3 regions of the Streptomyces sp. NPDC091280 genome follow, and region 1 is predicted to be linked to each of the others. Evidence: riboswitches for the same ligand, from Rfam matches in the RefSeq annotation. Region 1 holds a riboswitch; each other region holds the start of a gene.
The links. Region 1 has a riboswitch for S-adenosylmethionine ahead of ACIQPR_RS22420 (ABC transporter substrate-binding protein). Riboswitches for the same ligand answer to the same signal wherever they lie in the genome.
Positions count from the first base shown of each region.

Region 2: it holds a riboswitch for S-adenosylmethionine, as region 1 does, so the genes downstream of both, thrC (threonine synthase) here and ACIQPR_RS22420 (ABC transporter substrate-binding protein) in region 1, are expected to answer to the same signal.
Region 3: it holds a riboswitch for S-adenosylmethionine, as region 1 does, so the genes downstream of both, ACIQPR_RS30720 (aminotransferase class V-fold PLP-dependent enzyme) here and ACIQPR_RS22420 (ABC transporter substrate-binding protein) in region 1, are expected to answer to the same signal.

Region 1 covers NZ_JBIVUZ010000007.1:267,778-273,860, reverse strand. The annotation lists gene ACIQPR_RS22425 (ABC transporter permease) at 1-394, opposite strand, end outside; gene ACIQPR_RS22420 (ABC transporter substrate-binding protein) at 398-2,017, opposite strand; SAM riboswitch class IV at 2,407-2,519, opposite strand; gene ACIQPR_RS22415 (AAA family ATPase) at 2,719-3,288, shown strand; gene ACIQPR_RS22410 (TauD/TfdA dioxygenase family protein) at 3,750-4,571, shown strand; gene ACIQPR_RS22405 (MFS transporter) at 4,572-6,068, shown strand.
Region 2 covers NZ_JBIVUZ010000001.1:1,234,083-1,240,165, reverse strand. The annotation lists gene ACIQPR_RS05735 (trehalose-6-phosphate synthase) at 1-839, opposite strand, end outside; gene ACIQPR_RS05730 (glucosyl-3-phosphoglycerate synthase) at 892-1,836, opposite strand; SAM riboswitch class I at 1,980-2,134, shown strand; gene thrC (threonine synthase) at 2,150-3,463, shown strand; gene ACIQPR_RS05720 (MoaD/ThiS family protein) at 3,460-3,735, shown strand; gene ACIQPR_RS05715 (cold-shock protein) at 4,167-4,373, shown strand; gene groL (chaperonin GroEL) at 4,698-6,083, shown strand, end outside.
Region 3 covers NZ_JBIVUZ010000011.1:10,942-17,024, reverse strand. The annotation lists gene ACIQPR_RS30730 (rhomboid family intramembrane serine protease) at 96-830, shown strand; gene ACIQPR_RS30725 (Lrp/AsnC family transcriptional regulator) at 827-1,108, shown strand; gene ACIQPR_RS30720 (aminotransferase class V-fold PLP-dependent enzyme) at 1,221-2,582, opposite strand; SAM riboswitch class IV at 2,748-2,864, opposite strand; gene trpD (anthranilate phosphoribosyltransferase) at 2,967-4,031, opposite strand; gene ACIQPR_RS30710 (polyprenyl synthetase family protein) at 4,773-5,852, shown strand; gene ACIQPR_RS30705 (hypothetical protein) at 5,849-6,083, shown strand, end outside.

The sequences.
Region 1 (6,083 bases):
ACCGACGCGAGGTGTAGGTCGCGACCACCGCCAGGCCGCCGCCGAGCAGCACGGCGAGGAGCAGCGCGGCGCCGGTCAGCTGGAGGGTCTGCGGCAGGGCGTCGGCCAGTGTCGAGGACACCGGCCGGCCCGTGGAGACGGAGTTCCCGAAGTCCCCGCGCACCGCCCGGCCGAGGTAGTCGGCGTACTGCGCCAGGACCGGCTTGTCGAAGCCGTACTCGTGGCGCAGCGCCGCCAGTTGGGCCGGGTCGACCGTCCCGGAGTCCATTCCGGCACTCGCCATCGCCGTGACCGGATCGCCCGGCAGGAAGTCGAGGACCAGGAAGGACACCGTGTAGGCGGCCCACAGCACGCCGACCGCCTGGGCGAGCCGTTTGATCGCGTAGCGGCGCACGGGTCAGCCGATCCAGGTGTCGTGCAGCTGGATCCGGCTGGAGGCGTCGAAGTTCAGGGCGTGCACCTTCTTCGCCACGCCGATCTGGGTCTGGAGCTCGACCACCGGCGCGTAGTAGGCGTTCTTGACGAGCAACTCCTGCGCCTGCTGCACGAGTTGGGCGCGCTTCGCGGTGTCCGTGGTGGCCGCCTGTCCGGTCAGCGCCGTGTCGAGCGGGCTCGCGGGCAGGCGGTAGAAGTTCGCCAGCTTGGTGGAGAAGGAGCTGCGCAGGATGTCGGGGTCGGCGCGGGTGATGTTGCTCCACGCCACGTCGAAGTCGCCGGACTGGAGGGTCGGGGCGAGCTGGGTGACCTGGAGCTGCTTGAGCGTCAGACCGATGCCGACGGCCTTCAGTTGCTGCTGGATCAGCTCCAACGCGGGCTGGTTCGTGGCCGAGTTGGGGATCCAGTCGACGGTGAGGCTCAGCTTCTTGCCGTCCTTCGTCCGGACGCCGTCGCTGCCGGTCTTCCAACCGGCCGCGTCCAGCAGGGACTTCGCCTTGGCCGCGTCGGTCGTCAGGTCCGAGGACAGGTCCGTGTAGTCGGGTGTGGTGTGCGCCAGGACGCTGGTCGCGGGCTGGGTCCCGGTCGGGAACACCGCGTCGGCGATCTGCTTGCGGTCGATGGCGAACCCGATGGCCTGGCGCACCCGCGCGTCCTTCAGGACCGGCCGCGAGTTGTTGAGCGCCAGCCCGAACACCACGCCCGGATTGGCCCGCCGCTGGAGGGTGACCTGACCGCCCTTGAGCGCCGCCTCGTTGGCCTTGCCGACGCTGCTGATCGCGTCGACCTGCCCCGACTGGAGACTGCCGGCCCGTACTCCCGCCTCGGGCACGACCTTGAAGACCACCTTGTCGAGGTAGGCCTCCCCGCTCTTGCGCCACAGCGAGGAACCCCACGCGTATCCGGTGCGCTTGGCGAGCGTGATCGACTGGTTCTGCACATACTGCTTCAGCACGAAGGGCCCGGAGCCGACCACGCCCTTGCTGCACTTCTCCTGCGGGCTCCGCTGCACGCTCGCCGACGACTCGATGCCCAGCGAGTGTGTCGAAGTGGCTTGCAGGAACTGGGCGTTGGGCTGCTGGAAGGTCACCTTCACGGTGAGCGGGTCGACCACGGTGGTGCTCTTGAGGCCGCTCAGATAGCCCTCGGCGAGGGTGCCCAGCGCGCCGAGCTTCGGCACCGCGTCGAAGTTGTCCTTGACCACCTGCGCGGTCAGCTTGGACCCGTCGCTGAAGGTGACACCCGATCTGAGATGGAACGTGAACGTCGTCGCGTCGGAGCTGATGTCCCAGCTCTTCGCCAGCCACGGCACGATCTTGCCGGTCTGGGGGTTTTGGTCGGTCAGCGAGTCGACGATCTGCCGCACCGAGTAGATGGTGTCGTTGCTGGCCACCTGCTGCGGGTCCACGCAACCGGCGTCGGAGCCCACCGCGAAGGTCAGCGTCCCACCGGACGTGGCCCGGCCGCCGGTGTCGCCGGCGCCACCGCCCCCCGATCCGCAGGCGGTCAGCAGGAAACTGGTGGTCACGAGAGCGGCCGTAGCCGCCCGTCGGGTGGTTCGGGAGACCGGATGTGCTGTCACGGGAGAGGTGCTCCTACTCGTGTCACCCCGTGCACACGGACCTGTGCGGAACGTGGCGGGGCGCGCGGACGGTATCGACCCCGGCGGGGTGGATCCGGTGGGGCGGGGAGGACGTGCCGGCCGGCACGGGACGCGCCCGCGCGCATGTCGACTCGTCGAAGAAGGGAAGGTGAAGGGGGAAACGGGGCTGTGCCGGAGAAACAGCGGTGACGGATGTCAGGCTCTGCGGCCGGACCTGGTCAGCTGTGACAGAGACAGCCGGCGCAGCGCTTCAGGTCGATGTGGCGCCGACGGGAGAGCCGGGAGAAAACCACGGCGTCGGGACAGGAGGCACTCAGGTCGTAGCTGTCGGGCACGCCGTCCTCCATGTCCGGGACCCCGGTCACGGGGTCGCGCGCTTGCAGAGTCGTCAGTGTCTCTGCCGGGCTTTCACCTGGAGCACCCCACCGCGTCGGAGGGTTGCCGGTCAGCCAGCCAGGGCTTGTTGCTGACACTCGATGCCACTGGAGATCGTAGGGAGTCGTCTCGCTGTGCGTCAATGCCGGGGCAGAGGTCCGGCGTCGGGGAAACTTCTGAACCTGCCGTCGCGCGGTCGCGGACGAGGCTCTCCCCGCCCTGCCCCCACGGCACTGAGTCGATCGCTCCCTCTTCCCGAACTGCCGTCTGCCGCCTGCCGGTTCACGGCCACCAGAGGACCCACCATGAAGCGCTACATCCTCACCGGCGCGCCCGGTGCCGGAAAGACCACGATCCTGCGCCGGCTGCGCGCGGACGGATTCGACGTCGTCGAGGAGGCCGCCACCGCGGTCATCGCCCACGAGCAGGCCGGGGGAGACGCCGAGCCCTGGACCCGGCAGGGCTTCGTCCGGAAGGTGGTCGATCTGCAGCGTCTGCGACAGGTGACGTCCGTGACGGAGGGCGTGACCCGGCAGGTCTACGACAGGTCTCCGGTGTGCACACACGCCCTCAGTACCTACCTCGGCCGCCCCGCGCCGGCCGCGCTGCTCGCCGAGATCGACCGGGTCACCCGTGACCGGATCTATGAACCGCAGGTCTTCTTCGTCCGCAACCTCGGATTCTGCGAGCCCACGGCCGCCCGCCGGATCAGCTTCGAGGAGTCCCTCGTGTTCGAGCGCGTCCACGAAGAGAGCTATCGGCGGTTCGGCTACGACCTCGTGGAGGTACCGGCCGGTGACCTGGCCGACCGGGTGGCGCTGATCGCGGACACCATCGCCCGACTCACCGACGACGTGTCCGACCGCGGGGCCTGAGCGGTGGTTCCGGGAGGGTGCGGTCACCGCAGCGGTCGACGCCCCCGGTCGTCCCACCGCTCGGACGCGTGGTGGACGCACCTTTCCGGGTGTGCTTTGATCCGGCCATGGACACAACTGGCCAGGCACACACGGTGCTGCTCGACCCGTTCTGGGTGAGCCGCCGCGCCGACCAGTTCGACGAGGTCTGTTGCTGATCGCCGTTCCACGGCCCCTTCCCCGCACCCCTTCGCTCCCTCGCAACCGGTAACCCCCGTACGGCCGTTGAGTCGCTGTGCGAGGAGACGCCGAGCGCCGTCCGCTCCCTCTTCGCGCTGCCCGACGACCCACGGGTGGTGACCGGGCACGTCGACTCGCGCCGCTTTCGCGGCTCCACGCGCACCGGTGCCGAGGACCGGCGGACGGCCCCGACCAGCCGCACGCCCACCAGCCGCACAGCAGTCGCCGCAGAGGAGAACGCCATGACCACCGCCGCCCGTCTCGACATCCTCAGGGCAGGGCCCCGCTTCGGCGCCGAAGTCGCCGGCGTCGACCTGACCGCGCCCGTCGACGAGAGCACCGCCGAGGAACTGCGCCGGGCCTTCCGCGACCACAAGGTCCTCGTCTTCCGCGGTCAGCATCTGACGCCCGATCAGCAGGTCGCCGCCGTAGGCCTGTTCGCCCGGCCCTTCGACCACCCCACCGCGCTGAAGCACCCGGACAACCCGCTTGTGTATCCGTACGACGTCAAGCACACGGGCAAGGCCAGCACCTGGCACATCGGCGGGCTCTGGCGCGAGCCCGTCTTCGCGATCGAGTCCCTCACCTACGAGGTCGTGCCCGAACTCGGCGGCCACACCCTGTGGGCGGACCTCCAGGCCGCCTACGACGACCTGTCGGAGCCGTTCAAGGTGCTGCTGGAATCGGTCGGCGCCCTCTACGCGGGCAACGCCGAGAACTACGCGCAGGGCAGCAGGAAGAACGCACCCGGCGAGCCCGTCGAGCACCCCGTCGTCCTCACCCACCCCACCACCGGCCGCAAGGGCCTCTTCATCAGCAGCTCGGCGAAGCAGCTCACCGGTGTCACCCCGGCGGAGAGCAAGGTCCTCCTCGACCATCTGCTGCGGCACGCCTCCTCGCCGGACTACACGATCCGCTTCGGCTGGCGGCCCGGCGACTTCGTCCTCTGGGACAACCGGGCGACCTGGCACTACGCCGTCGACGACTACGGCGACGGAGAGCGCGTCTACCGCAAGGTCCTCGGAGTGGAGCCGGACGCGGGCACCACGGCGCGGCACGCCTGAATGCTCCCCGGAGAAGACCGCGCCGCCCGCCGCGTCCTGCTGGTGTGTCTGGCCGCGGGGGCAACCACCCTGCTGGACCAGGCAGTTCTGAACATCGCGGTCCCCAGCCTGCGGCACTCGCTGGGGGCCGGCGCGGCGGACGTCCAGTGGATCGTGGCCGGTTACTCGCTGGCGTTCGGACTGGCCCTCGTACCCGGGGGCAGTCTCGGCGACCTGCACGGCCGCAAGCGGCTCTTCCTCGCCGGAATGGCCGTCTTCCTCCTGGCCGGGGTGGTGGCCGCGACCGGCGGCGGGCCGGGGACCGTGATCGGCGCCCGGCTGGTGCAGGGAGCCGCCGCCGGACTCGTCAACTCCCAGGTCATCGGGACCATTCAGGACGTGTTCCACGGGCTCGACCGGGGCCGCGCGCTGGGAATGTACGCGGTGACGGCGGGCGTGGCCGCCGCACTCGGCCCACCGCTCGGCGGCGCCCTCGTCGCCGGATACGGGGCCGGGACCGGCTGGCGCTACTGCCTCCTGCTGAGCGCACCGTGCGCACTGGTCACCCTGACCCTCGCCACCCGCTGGCTGCCGCCGCCCCGGCGCACCGCCCGTGACTCCCGGCTGGACGTGACCGGCCTGGGCCTGGCCTGCGCGTGCACGCTGACGGTGATGGTGCCGTTCATCCGGACACCGGGCAGTGGGGGAGCGGCACTTCTGTGGGCGGCCGGAGCGTGCGCCCTGGCCGGGGCGTTCGTCGCGCAGCAGCGGCTGCGGGTACGGCGGGGCCGGGTGCCGCTGGTCCATCCGGCGCTCGCGTCGTCCCGGCCGTACCTGCTGGGCACCGCCGTCGCCATGGCCCAGTTCGGTTCCTCCATCGCCGCGTCGCTCGTGCTCACCGTCTTCCTCCAGGACGGGCTCGGACTGTCGGCCCTGATGACGGCGGCGGTCTCGCTCCCCTCGGCGCTCGCGATGGGCGTCTCCTCGGCGCTCGCCTGGCGGCTGGTGCGGCGGATAGGGGTGCGCACGGTGAGCGTGGGGCTGGTGTCGGGGATCTGTGCCGCCCTGGCCGGGGCGGTGGCCGTGCTCTTCGTGCCGGCCGCCGCACTGCCGATCGTGCTCGCCGCGACCCAGGCGCTGTCCGGCGCGGCGGGCGGCCTCGCCGTCTCGCCCAACCAGACACAGGTCCTGCAACACGCCCCGGCCGAGGCCGCGGGCGTGGGCGGCGGCGTCCTCCAGATGGCACAGCGCATCGCTGCGGCCGTCTGCCTCAGCGCCGTATCGGCGGTCTATCTGCACACCGCGTCCGGCGCGACGGCAGTGGGCGGCGGCCCGCGAACCGCGTACGCGCTGGCCTCCTGCGTCTGTGCCGGTCTGCTCGCCGCCGCGCTCGTGCCGGCGCGGCTGCGCCGGGCCGCCGTCCCGCCCCGTCCGCCCAGGCCCGGGGACCCGACCACGAACGGTCCCGGTCCCCGGCACGACCGGCGGCGCGAGGACCGCAGTCCGCAGGAGCGGTAGCCGTCCTGGCGCGGT
Region 2 (6,083 bases), on a different contig from region 1:
CGGACGCGCAGGAAGTCGGCGTCGGCACCGAGGCTGTGGACGCCGATGAACGTCTTCCGGGTGATCCGCTCGCGCCCGGTGTCCGGATCGCGCCGCACATGCTCGACCGCCCGGGGAGAACCCGTCGGCCACAAGGGGAGCCACCGGTAGGGATCGAGCCCCTGCACGCAGTTCTGGAACGCCGTCGCCCACGGCCAGGTCAGGAATCCCACCCGGTCCGCGCCGAGCAGGCCCTCCATGAGCCGTACCTGGATGTCGTCGGGCAGCATCCCGAAGTACTCCACCGGCGCCCACGGCGTGTGCGAGAAGTGGCCGATCCGCAGATCCGGCCGCAGTTCCCGCAGCATCCCCGGCACCAGGCACAGGTGGTAGTCCTGCACCAGCACCGCTGCCCCCTCGGCGGCCTCCTCCGCCAGCGCCGTCGCGAACGCCCGGTTGTACGTCTCGTACGACGCCCACTGGCGCCGGAACTCCGCGTCGAAGACCGGCTCCAGCGGGGTCTGGTAGAGCATGTGGTGGACGAACCACAGCACGGAGTTGGCGATGCCGTTGTACGCGTCGCTGTGCACGTCCGCGGGGATGTCCAGCATCCGTACGCCGTCCTCGCCGACCGCGCGCCGTACCGCCTCGCGGTCGCCGTCGGACAGCGCCGAGCACACCCACAGGGCGTCCGCGTCCGGGCCGATCGCCGACAGCCCGGACACCAGCCCGCCGCCGCCGCGCCTGGCGCGCAGCGCACCGTCGTCGCCGACCTCGTAGGAGACCGGGCCGCGGTTGGACGCGACGAGCACCTGGGCCTTCGCGGCCGACGTAGCTGACGTAGCTGACGTAGAAGCCATACGGCACAACCTAGCCCGGCCCGGAAACGCTCAAACGTGCGGACGGGGCGGGTTACGCCACCTTGCGGGACTGGTACTCGGCGATGTCCGCCATCGGCGGCCGTTCCTCCGTGTCCACGGAGTACGTGCGCGGCTCGAAACCGTCCGGACCCCGCTCGAACTGGGTCAGGGAGGGCCGGACGAGATGCCCGCGGGCCAGCCGGAGCTGGGCCGTGCGGTAGATCTGCGCGGCCATCCGCCCCAGCGCCTGCCCGTCCTGGTGCCGGTGCTTGCGCACACCGACGTCGACCTGCGCGAGCGCGTCCAGGCCCACCAGGTGCAGCGCGTCGACGAGCATGCCCAGTTCTACGCCGTAGCCGACGGGGAACGGCAGCTGCTCCAGCAGCGAGCGGCGGGCCGCGTACTCACCGCCCAACGGCTGGACGAATCCGGCCAGTTGGGGCCAGTGCATGTTCAGCAGCGGGCGGGCCATCAGCTCGGTGACCCGGCCGCCCTGTCCGGCCGCGCCGGCGAGCGGGCGGTCGTACATCGCCTTGACGAGGTCGACGCCCGGGTCGGTGAGCAGCGGGCCCACGATGCCGGTGACGAAGTCGGAGGAGAACTCCTTCAGGTCCGCGTCGACGAAGCAGACGATGTCCCCGCTCGTCACCAGCAGGGAGCGCCACAGCACCTCGCCCTTGCCGGGCACGGCGGGGATGCGGGGCAGGATGTCGTCGCGGTGCACCACCCGGGCGCCCGCCGCGGCGGCCACCTCGGAGGTGCGGTCGGTGGACCCGGAGTCGACGACGACGATCTCGTCGACGAGGGGGACCTGCTGCATGAGGTCGTGCCGGATGACGGCGACGATCTCGCCGACCGTCGCCTCCTCGTTCAGCGCGGGCAGCACGACGGAGACCGACTGGCCCGTGCGGTGCTTCGCGGCCAGGATCTTGTGGAGCGGCCGGTCGGTCAGGGACCAGGAGCGGGTGCTCAGCCAGTGCTCGACTTCCTTCAGCACGTTGCGCGGCTCCTCTGCGTTCCATCTCGCGGTTCGGACGGCTCACTCAACTGTCCTGGCCTTCGGTTACAGTCTTGAACAACGCTGATGACCATTACATGTCCGAGGCCGTCGGCGAGACAATTGCATACACAACTGAACACCGCTCATCCAGAGGGGCAGAGGGATACGGCCCGTTGAAGCCCCGGCAACCCTCCAGCCGGTCTTGTCGCATGTACACGTACATGTGCCGAGGCTCCCGGCTCGGGAAGGTGCCAAATCCGTCTCACGGCGAAACGCGTCGTGAGGAAGATGAGGAAAGGGCCTCGCCTCCATGGCTGCGCAGACTGTCGCAAGCACCACGAACACCGCGAACACTGACACCGGCTCCGCGAACGCCGTCGATCTCGGCCCCGCCACCGCGCTCTCCTGCCGCGAATGCGGCCACCGCGTCCCGCTCGGCCCGGTCTTCGCCTGCGAGGAGTGTTTCGGCCCGCTGGAGATCGCCTACGACTTCTCGGGCTACGACACCGAAGAGCTCCGCAAGCGGATCGAAGCGGGCCCCGCGAACATCTGGCGCTACGCGTCCCTCCTGCCCGTCCCCGCCGACGTGGCGACCAAGCCGAACATCAACCCCGGCTGGACCAAGCTCGTCCAGGCCGACAACCTCGCCCGCGCACTGGGCGTCGACGCCGGCAAGCTGTTCGTCAAGGACGACTCCGGCAACCCGACCCACTCCTTCAAGGACCGTGTCGTCGCGCAGGCCATCGAGGCGGCCCGCGCCTTCGACTTCACCACCCTCTCCTGCTCCTCCACCGGCAACCTCGCGGGCGCCGTCGGCGCCGCCGCCGCCCGGGCCGGCTTCCGCTCCTGCGTGTTCATCCCGCACGACCTGGAGCAGGGCAAGGTCGTCATGGCCGCGGTCTACGGCGGCGAGCTGGTCGGCATCGAGGGCAACTACGACGACGTGAACCGCTTCTGCTCCGAGCTGATCGGCGACCCGGCCGGCGAGGGCTGGGGCTTCGTCAACGTCAACCTGCGGCCGTACTACGCGGAGGGCTCCAAGACCCTGGCGTACGAGATCTGCGAGCAGCTCGGCTGGCGGCTCCCGGACCAGCTGGTCGTGCCGATCGCCTCCGGCTCGCAGCTCACGAAGATCGACAAGGGCCTCCAGGAACTGATCAAGCTGGGGCTCGTCGAGGACAAGCCGTACAAGATCTTCGGCGCCCAGGCGGAGGGCTGCTCGCCGGTGTCCGTGGCCTACAAGGCCGGGCACGACGTGGTCCGCCCGCAGAAGCCGAACACCATCGCCAAGTCCCTCGCCATCGGCAACCCGGCGGACGGGCCCTACGTCCTCGACATCGCCCGGCGCACGGGCGGTGCGGTGGAGGACGTGGACGACGAGCAGATCGTCGAGGCGATCAGGCTGCTGGCCCGCACCGAGGGCATCTTCGCCGAGACGGCGGGCGGGGTGACCGTGGGCGTGACGAAGAAGCTGATCGACAACGGCCTGCTGGACCCGACGCTCACCACGGTCGTGCTGAACACCGGCGACGGCCTCAAGACCCTGGACGCGGTCGCCGACACCGGCCTCACCGCGACCATCCGCCCGAACCTGGACTCCTTCCGAGAGGCTGGCCTCGCATGAGCGTGACCGTCCGCATCCCCACCATCCTGCGCACCTACACCGGCGGCAGGGCCGAGGTCGCCGCCGAGGGCGCCACCCTCGCCGAGGTCATCGGCGACCTGGAGAAGAACCACACCGGCATCGCCGCCCGCGTCCTGGACGACCAGGGCAAGCTGCGCCGGTTCGTCAACGTCTACGTCAACGACGACGATGTGCGGTTCGAGCAGGGGCTGGAGACGGCGACTCCGGACGGGGCCGGCGTCTCGATCATTCCGGCCGTTGCCGGGGGTTGATCGTTACCCTCGGTAACGTAGATTACCGAGTGTTCATCGAATTGCCTCTTCCGCGAGAGAAGCGGAGGGGGCAATTCTCTATGGTTGAGCACGGTACAGTTGGGGAACGCGCTCCATCCCGCATGCCGAACGCATATGAGTACCGGCTCCTTGTGCGACGAGAAGTAGCCAAAGTGTGTGGCTCTTTTGCGCCTTATGTGCCCTTTATCGGGCCCGACTTGCCCTGAAGTCGGACGAATTCTCCGTAAATTCCCGACCGGTCCTGCCCGGAATTCTCGTCGGATTGACCTGTTGCAGACGGCAGTTGGACGGATACATTCGGCCGCGGTCGACGCGTTCCGGCGCACGCCCCCAATCCTGTGGGGGGTGAGGTCTGACCCGGATCCGCGAAGTGCGGATCCGTGCAAGGGCCAGTAATAGGGGAGTTAGGCATGGCTCAGGGCACCGTCAAATGGTTCAACGCGGAGAAGGGGTACGGCTTCATCGCGGTCGACGGTGGTGCGGATGTTTTCGTCCACTACAGCGCGATTCAGATGGACGGCTACCGCACCCTGGAAGAGGGTCAGCGGGTCGATTTCGAGATCTCGCAGGGTCAGAAGGGGCCGCAGGCGGACATGGTCCGGCTCGCGACCGGCTGAAGCACGCGCCGACGAACAGCAGCGACGTTCTTCGTTCCTCACCGAAGGGCTCGTACTCCTGGGGGGTCACCTCCTGGGGTACGGGCCCTTCGGCGTGCGAGCCTCCTGGTCGGGGGTGCCAGTACTCGGGAGCCGCTTGCACTCGACCATGCCGAGTGCTAATCATTGGCGTTAGCACTCTGAAGGTGAGAGTGATAACGAAGGATCGGGTCGGTGAGGCCCGCAGGCCAGGTGGCGCAAGGAGCCACGGGGCAGGCGAGCCGTCCGTCGCGGGCGCCAGCGCGGTCCGGAGCAATCCACCCCAGTCCGGGAGGACCACTTCACATGGCCAAGATCATCGCGTTCGACGAGGAGGCGCGGCGAGGCCTTGAGCGCGGCATGAACCAGCTCGCCGACGCCGTCAAGGTCACCCTCGGCCCCAAGGGCCGCAACGTCGTCCTTGAGAAGAAGTGGGGCGCCCCCACGATCACCAACGATGGTGTCTCCATCGCCAAGGAGATCGAGCTGGAGGACCCGTACGAGAAGATCGGCGCCGAGCTGGTCAAGGAAGTCGCCAAGAAGACGGACGACGTCGCCGGTGACGGTACGACCACCGCGACCGTCCTCGCCCAGGCCCTCGTCAAGGAAGGCCTGCGCAACGTAGCCGCCGGCGCCAACCCGATGGCCCTCAAGCGCGGTATCGAGAAGGCCGTCGAGGCCGTCTCCGGTGCCCTCCTTGAGCAGGCCAAGGACGTGGAGACCAAGGAGCAGATCGCTTCGACGGCCTCCATCTCCGCCGCCGACACCCAGATCGGCGAGCTCATCGCCGAGGCGATGGACAAGGTCGGCAAGGAAGGCGTCATCACCGTCGAGGAGTCGCAGACCTTCGGTCTTGAGCTGGAGCTCACCGAGGGCATGCGCTTCGACAAGGGCTACATCTCGGCGTACTTCGCGACCGACATGGAGCGTATGGAGGCCGTCCTCGACGACCCGTACATCCTGATCGCGAACTCCAAGATCGCCAACGTCAAGGACCTGCTCCCGCTCCTGGAGAAGGTCATGCAGTCGGGCAAGCCGCTGCTGATCATCGCCGAGGACGTCGAGGGCGAGGCCCTGTCCACGCTGGTCGTCAACAAGATCCGCGGCACCTTCAAGTCCGTCGCCGTCAAGGCTCCGGGCTTCGGCGACCGCCGCAAGGCCATGCTCGGCGACATCGCCATCCTCACGGGCGGCGAGGTGATCTCCGAGGAGGTCGGCCTCAAGCTGGAGAACGCGACCGTGGACCTCCTCGGCCGCGCCCGCAAGGTCGTCATCACCAAGGACGAGACCACCATCGTCGACGGCTCCGGCTCCGCCGACCAGGTCGCCGGCCGGGTCAACCAGATCCGCGCCGAGATCGAGAACAGCGACTCGGACTACGACCGCGAGAAGCTCCAGGAGCGCCTGGCCAAGCTCGCCGGTGGCGTCGCCGTCATCAAGGCGGGCGCGGCCACCGAGGTCGAGCTCAAGGAGCGCAAGCACCGCATCGAGGACGCCGTCCGCAACGCGAAGGCGGCCGTCGAGGAGGGCATCGTCGCCGGTGGCGGCGTCGCGCTCATCCAGGCGGGCCACGTCTTCGAGAAGCTGGAGCTCGACGGCGACGAGGCCACCGGTGCCGCGATCGTGAAGCTGGCCCTTGAGGCCCCGCTGAAGCAGATCGCCGTCAACGCCGGCCTCGAAGGCGGCGTCGTG
Region 3 (6,083 bases), on a different contig from region 1:
GTAACCCTACGGCCTGGCGGGTACTCGCCGCTCGGCCGTCCACAGCGGCGAGGCACGCTGACCCGGTACGTCCCGTTACGCCATGCTCTGTGTCCATGATCAGCAACTGGGCGACCGCGTCCGTCAGAGCCCTCCGGAACACCTCCGCACCGATGACGTACACCCTGATCGCCCTGTGCTGCCTGATCTTCGTCCTCGGCCCGTCCTCGGGCTTCGTCCCGTCCTACGGCACCGGGGACGCGCTGCTCGTGGCGCAGCGGACGTACTTCCGCCACTGGGGCGTGGTACCGGCCGACCTGTTCGCCGCCCCCGCCCGCGAGGCCCTGACCCCGGTCACCGCCCTCTTCGTCCACGGCAGCTGGGTCCACCTCCTCGGCAACATGCTCTTCCTCTACGTCTTCGGAGCGATGACGGAGGAACGGCTCGGCCGGGTCGGGTTCACCCTCTTCTACCTGGTGTGCGGCTATCTCGCGCTGCTGGGGTACGCGGTGGCCAACGCGGACTCCGCGCAGTCGCTGGTCGGCGCGTCCGGGGCGATCTCGGCGGTCCTCGGCGCGTTCCTGTACCTGTTCCCCCGGGCCCGTGTGACGAGCCTCCTGCCCTTCCTCTTCTTTCTGCCGCTGCGGTTCCCCGCGTGGGTGGTGCTGCCGTTCTGGGCGGCCCTGCAATGGCTGGCGGCGGGGCAGGCGGCACAGGGGCCGGGGGTGGCGTACCTCGCCCACCTGGTGGGCTTCACGCTCGGGTTCTGCTACGCGTGGGTGCGATTCGGCCGTGCGACTAGAGTGAGGGCCGCCCCAGCAACGGTCCCCGAGGGAGAGAACCAGCCGTGATCACCGCGATCGTCCTCATCAAGACCAGCGTGGACCGGATTCCGGAGATCGCCGAGTCGATCGCCGCGCTCGAATCCGTGAGCGAGGTCTTCTCCGTCACCGGCACGTACGACTTGATCGCGATGGTGCGGGTACGCCAGCACGAGGATCTGGCCGAGGTCATCCCGGGCCGGATCAGCAAGATCCCGGGGGTGGAGGGGACGGACACGCACGTCGCGTTCCGGACGTACTCGCAGCACGACCTTGAGGCGGCGTTCGCCATCGGGTTGGACTCGTGAGGTTGGGCGCCTAGGGGGGTGGGGGCCCGGATCGTGTGCGGGTGACCGGTTTGTTGTGGCTGGCCGCGCAGTTCCTCGGGCCCCTGGGGGGTTGTCCCTGAAGGCGTTTGCCTCACACCGTCGGGACGCAGCGGCCGTTCTCCGTGCGGTAGTTCCACTTGGCGCCGTCGGTCACCAGTTCCCGCACGGCCGTCACGAAGCGGTCCACGTGCTCGTCCGGGGTGCCCGCGCCGAAGCTGACCCGGATCGCGTTGAGGGACTTCTCGCCCGGGGCCGCCTCCGGGGCACCGCACTCGCCCTGCGTCTGCGGGTCGGTGCCGAGGAGGGTGCGGACCAGGGGGTGGGCGCAGAAGAGGCCGTCGCGGACGCCGATGCCGTACTCGGCGGAGAGGGCGGCGGCGAAGTGGGAGCTGTTCCAGCCCTCGACGACGAAGGAGATGACGCCGACGCGCGGGGCGTCGTCGCCGAAGAGGGAGAGGACCTTCACCGCCGGGATCCCGGCCAGGCCCGCCCGGACCTTCTCGATGAGGTACTGCTCGCGGGCCACCAGCGTGTCGAAGCCCGCCTCCGTGAGTGCCTTGCAGGCCGACGCGATGGAGTAGGCGCCGATGACGTTCGGGGAGCCGGCCTCGTGGCGGGCGGCGCTGTCGTGCCACTCGACGTCCACTCCCCCGCCCTCGCGCCGGGTGACCTTGCGGCTGGCGCCGCCGCCCGCGAGGTAGGGGTCGGCGGCCTGGAGCCAGTCGGCGCGGCCGGCGAGGACGCCGGAGCCGAAGGGGGCGTAGAGCTTGTGGCCGGAGAAGGCGATCCAGTCGACGTCGAGGTCCTGGACGGAGACCGGGTGGTGCGGGGCGAGCTGGGCGGCGTCCAGGACGATCCGGGCGCCGTGGGCGTGCGCGGCGGCGGCGAGTTCGCGGACCGGCCACAGTTCGCCGGTGACGTTCGAGGCGCCGGTGACGCAGACCAGGGCCGGGCCGTAGGGGTCGCGGGCGGCGAGGGCCAGCTCCAGGGTCTCGACGGCCTGGGCCGGGGTGCGCGGGGCGTCGAGGTAGGTGACCCGGGCGTCCTTCCAGGGCAGCAGGGACGCGTGGTGCTCGGTCTCGAAGACGAACACCTGGCAGTCGGCGGGGAGGGCCGCGGCGAGGAGGTTCAGGGAGTCCGTGGTGGAGCGGGTGAAGACCAGCTGGTCCTCGGGACGGCAGTCCAGGAACTCCTCGACCGTCCGCCGGGCGTTCTCGAAGAGGTCCGTGGAGAGCTGCGAGAGGTAGCCGGCGCCGCGGTGGACGCTGCCGTAGTAGGGGGCGTAGGCCGCCACGTCGTCCCAGACGCGCTGGAGGGCGGGGGCACTGGCCGCGTAGTCGAGCGCCGCGTAGGTGACTTCGCCGCCCGTGACGAGCGGGACGGCGACATCCCGGCCGAGAACGGGCAGCGGGGCACAAATGGTCCGGGGGGCGGCCGTGGTGACGACAGACATGGCGAACTCCTGTGAGAGGCAAGGGGGTTCCGCCGTGCGAGCGCGGACGGCTCCAGCACGGAGGAGGTGAAAGGGGGTATGCGGAGGCGGGGCTCGACGCCCTATCGCATTCGCTTGCTCACAGAGGGCTCCCTCGATGACCAGGACCCCTGGTGTCTTTCGAGGGGCCCGCGCTTGCCGAGGACCTCGCTGCCCACGGCCTGGTCTTCACCCGGGGCACCCCGCCACGGACGGAGGGTTGCCGGACAGTCGGCCGGGGCCTCATGACTGTCACTCATGACCTGATCGGAAAACTTACGTGAGGTGATCGCCGCCCCGCAACCCGTGTCCGGATCGCGGGACGACGTCACAGAATCACATCGCGGTATGACAACCGCCGCTGGGCTACGCGTTGGTGGCCGCGGCCCAGCGCTCCAGGGTCCGCTTGGCCGCCCCCGAGTCGATCGACTCGGCGGCCTTCTCCATCCCGGCCCGGATCCGGTCCGCCAGCGGCCCGTCCCCCCGCTCCAGCGCGACCAGGGCAGCCGCCGAGTTCAGGAGTACGGCGTCGCGGACCGGGCCCGGCTCGCCGTCCAGCAGCCGGCGGGCGACGCCCGCGTTGTAGTCGGGGTCGGCGCCGCGCAGGGCCTCGACGGGGACCAGGTCGAGACCGACGTCCCGGGGGTCGAAGGACTCCTCGGTGACCTTGCCGTCGCGGACGGTCCACACCCGGGAGGTGGCGGTGGTGGTCAGCTCGTCGAGACCGTCGTCGCCCCGGAACACCAGCGCGGACGAGCCGCGTTCGGCCAGTACGCCCGCGATGAGCCCGGCCATGCGGGTGTCGAAGCAGCCGATCGCCGACGAGGTGACCTTCGCCGGGTTGGTGAGCGGGCCCAGGAGGTTGAACGCGGTCGGAATGCCCAGCGCTCCCCGGACCGCGCCGACGAACCGCATCGAGGGGTGGAACTTGGCCGCGAAGCAGAAGGTGATCCCGGCCTCCGCCGCCACCCGCGCGACCTGCTCGGTCGGCAGGTCCAGGTTGATACCGAGCTTCTCCAGCACGTCGGAGGAGCCGCTCGCGGAGGACGCGGCGCGGTTGCCGTGCTTGACGACCTGCGCGCCGGTGCCCGCGATCACGATCGCGGACATCGTCGAGATGTTGACCGTCTTGGCCCGGTCGCCGCCCGTACCGACGATGTCGACGGCCGGCCCCGGGATGTGCAGCGGCTTCGCGTGGGCGTACATCGTCTCGACGAGACCGGTGATCTCCTCGACCGTCTCGCCCTTGGCGCGCAGCGCCACCAGGAAGCCCGCGATCTGCGCGTCCGCGGCCTCACCGCTCATGATGCGGTCCATCGCCCACGCCGTGTCGGCGGTGCTCAGATCCTGCCCGGCCAGCAGAGCACTCAGCACGTCGGGCCAGGAACGGGCCGCCGCGGTGTCGCCTCCAGCGGGGGTCACAGCGCTCATAAGGCCGCTCCTGGGTGTCGTAAGAGAGGGGAACTCCCACAAGAGGGAGCACGTGCCCACCCTATCCAGCCGGGAGGACCCCGGAGAGGCGCTGTCCGTACCCCGGACGACGATGCCCGGGTCGGCGTCCGGCGTGCGACCCGGGGAGCGTTGCGGCGGCGCTCGGACCGGCTCGCCGAGTCGTGGAGGACACCGACTATCAGTGGGGAACGACGGACTTGTTCGGCATCCGTCGAATTCGACGCACGCGACCGCAGCATCTCCGGCAGATCCCATTCCGCCGCCGTGCATAAGACCAACATGAATAGATCTGGGCTCACGAATGTTGGCCGACCGGGTTGATCAACTCGATCGAACGTACCCCAGCACTCAACGTGACGCAACCATGTTCAAGCGTCACCGACTCTGGGTATGAGGCCGCGACAGCGGGTGGTCCGTCGTGATCCCACTCACCGTCCCGGACGCCCAAGGGCTCCCTTCCGAATCCGGTGAGCGTGTGCCTAGACTGGCCGGGCTTCACACAAGTCGGCCGTTCGGACGGGGGAAAGTCGAGTGGTGTGCGAGGGACTCTTCAGGGCTTGGAACCGCGCTTTTCGCGTGATGTCGCCCAGAGTCGGAGCCGGGCGATAGCCGACAGGCAGCGCCCCTGGTACGCACGCTTCACTCACCCTTTCATCGCGGCAATTCCCACCAGCTGTGCGCCATGAGCAAAACTTCGCCGGACTAGAGGAGAACCACTCTATGACGACGCCATTAGCCAGTCCGGACGTCCTGGAACCGGAAATGATTCGCCGGTCGGTGGACGAAGCGCTCGCCGAATTCCTGACGGAGAAGGACAGTTCCGTCAGCCAACCTCATCTGCCGTATCTCTCCGGCCTGGTCCGGGATTTCCTGTCGGGCGGGAAACGCGTTCGCCCCCTGCTGTGCGTGACCGGCTGGCAGGCGGTCGGCGGCGGCGAGAACGCCGGCCCGGTGTTCCGGGTGGCCGCCTGCCTGGAGATGTTCCACGCGTTCGCGCTCATCCACGACGATGTCATGGACCTGAGCGACACCCGCCGGGGCCGCCCCACCGTGCACCGCGCCCTGGCCGCCCAGCACGCCTCGTGCCGGGGCCCGGACGAGGTCGAGTGGTTCGGCATGAGTGCGGCGGTGCTGCTCGGCGACCTGGCACTGACCTGGTCCGACGAGCTTCTGCACGGGGCCGGTCTCACCCCCGCACAGTTCGAGGTGGTGCTGCCGCTGGTGTCCCGGATGCGCACCGAGGTGATGCTCGGCCAGTACCTGGATCTGCACGCCACCGGGGAGTTGACGGACGACGTCGAGGCCACGCTGAACGTCTACCGCTACAAGACGGCCAAGTACACGATCGAGCGCCCCCTGCACGTCGGCGCCGCCATCGCGGGCGCGGACGCCGGGGCCATGGCCGCCTTCACCTCGTACGCCCTCCCACTGGGCGAAGCGTTTCAGCTGCGCGACGACCTCCTCGGCGTCTACGGCGACCCGCGGGTCACCGGCAAGTCGCGCCTGGACGATCTGCGCGCCGGCAAGAACACCACGCTGACCGCGCTCGCCCTGCGGGCCGCGGACGCGCGGCAGGAGGCGACGCTGCGCCGGCTGGTGGGCGATCCCTCGCTGGACGAGGAGGGAGCGAGCGTGGTGCGCGGGATCTTCGAGGCGGTCCGCGCCCGGGAGACCGTCGAGCAGATGATCGACGACCGGCTGCGGCAGGCACTGGGCGCGCTCGACGACGCGCCGTTCACCGCCGACGCCGTCGGCGCCCTAAAGCGAATCGCCCGTACGGCCACGACGAGGGACTCATGACCACTGAAATCTCCGCCCCCGAGACCGCCGCCGCCCCCGGCATGATGCGCCACTGGCAGCGGAGCACCGAGCGGTTCGCCGAGGTGTTCCAGCAGCGCATCGGCCACCGGCCGCAGATGGTGCAGCTGACGGACGCCGAGCTGCGGGAAGTCATCGACGCGTGCAATACGGCGGTCGCGGCCTTCGGCAAGTCCGTGTCCGACGAACGCTGGATCTCCTACATGGATGTCG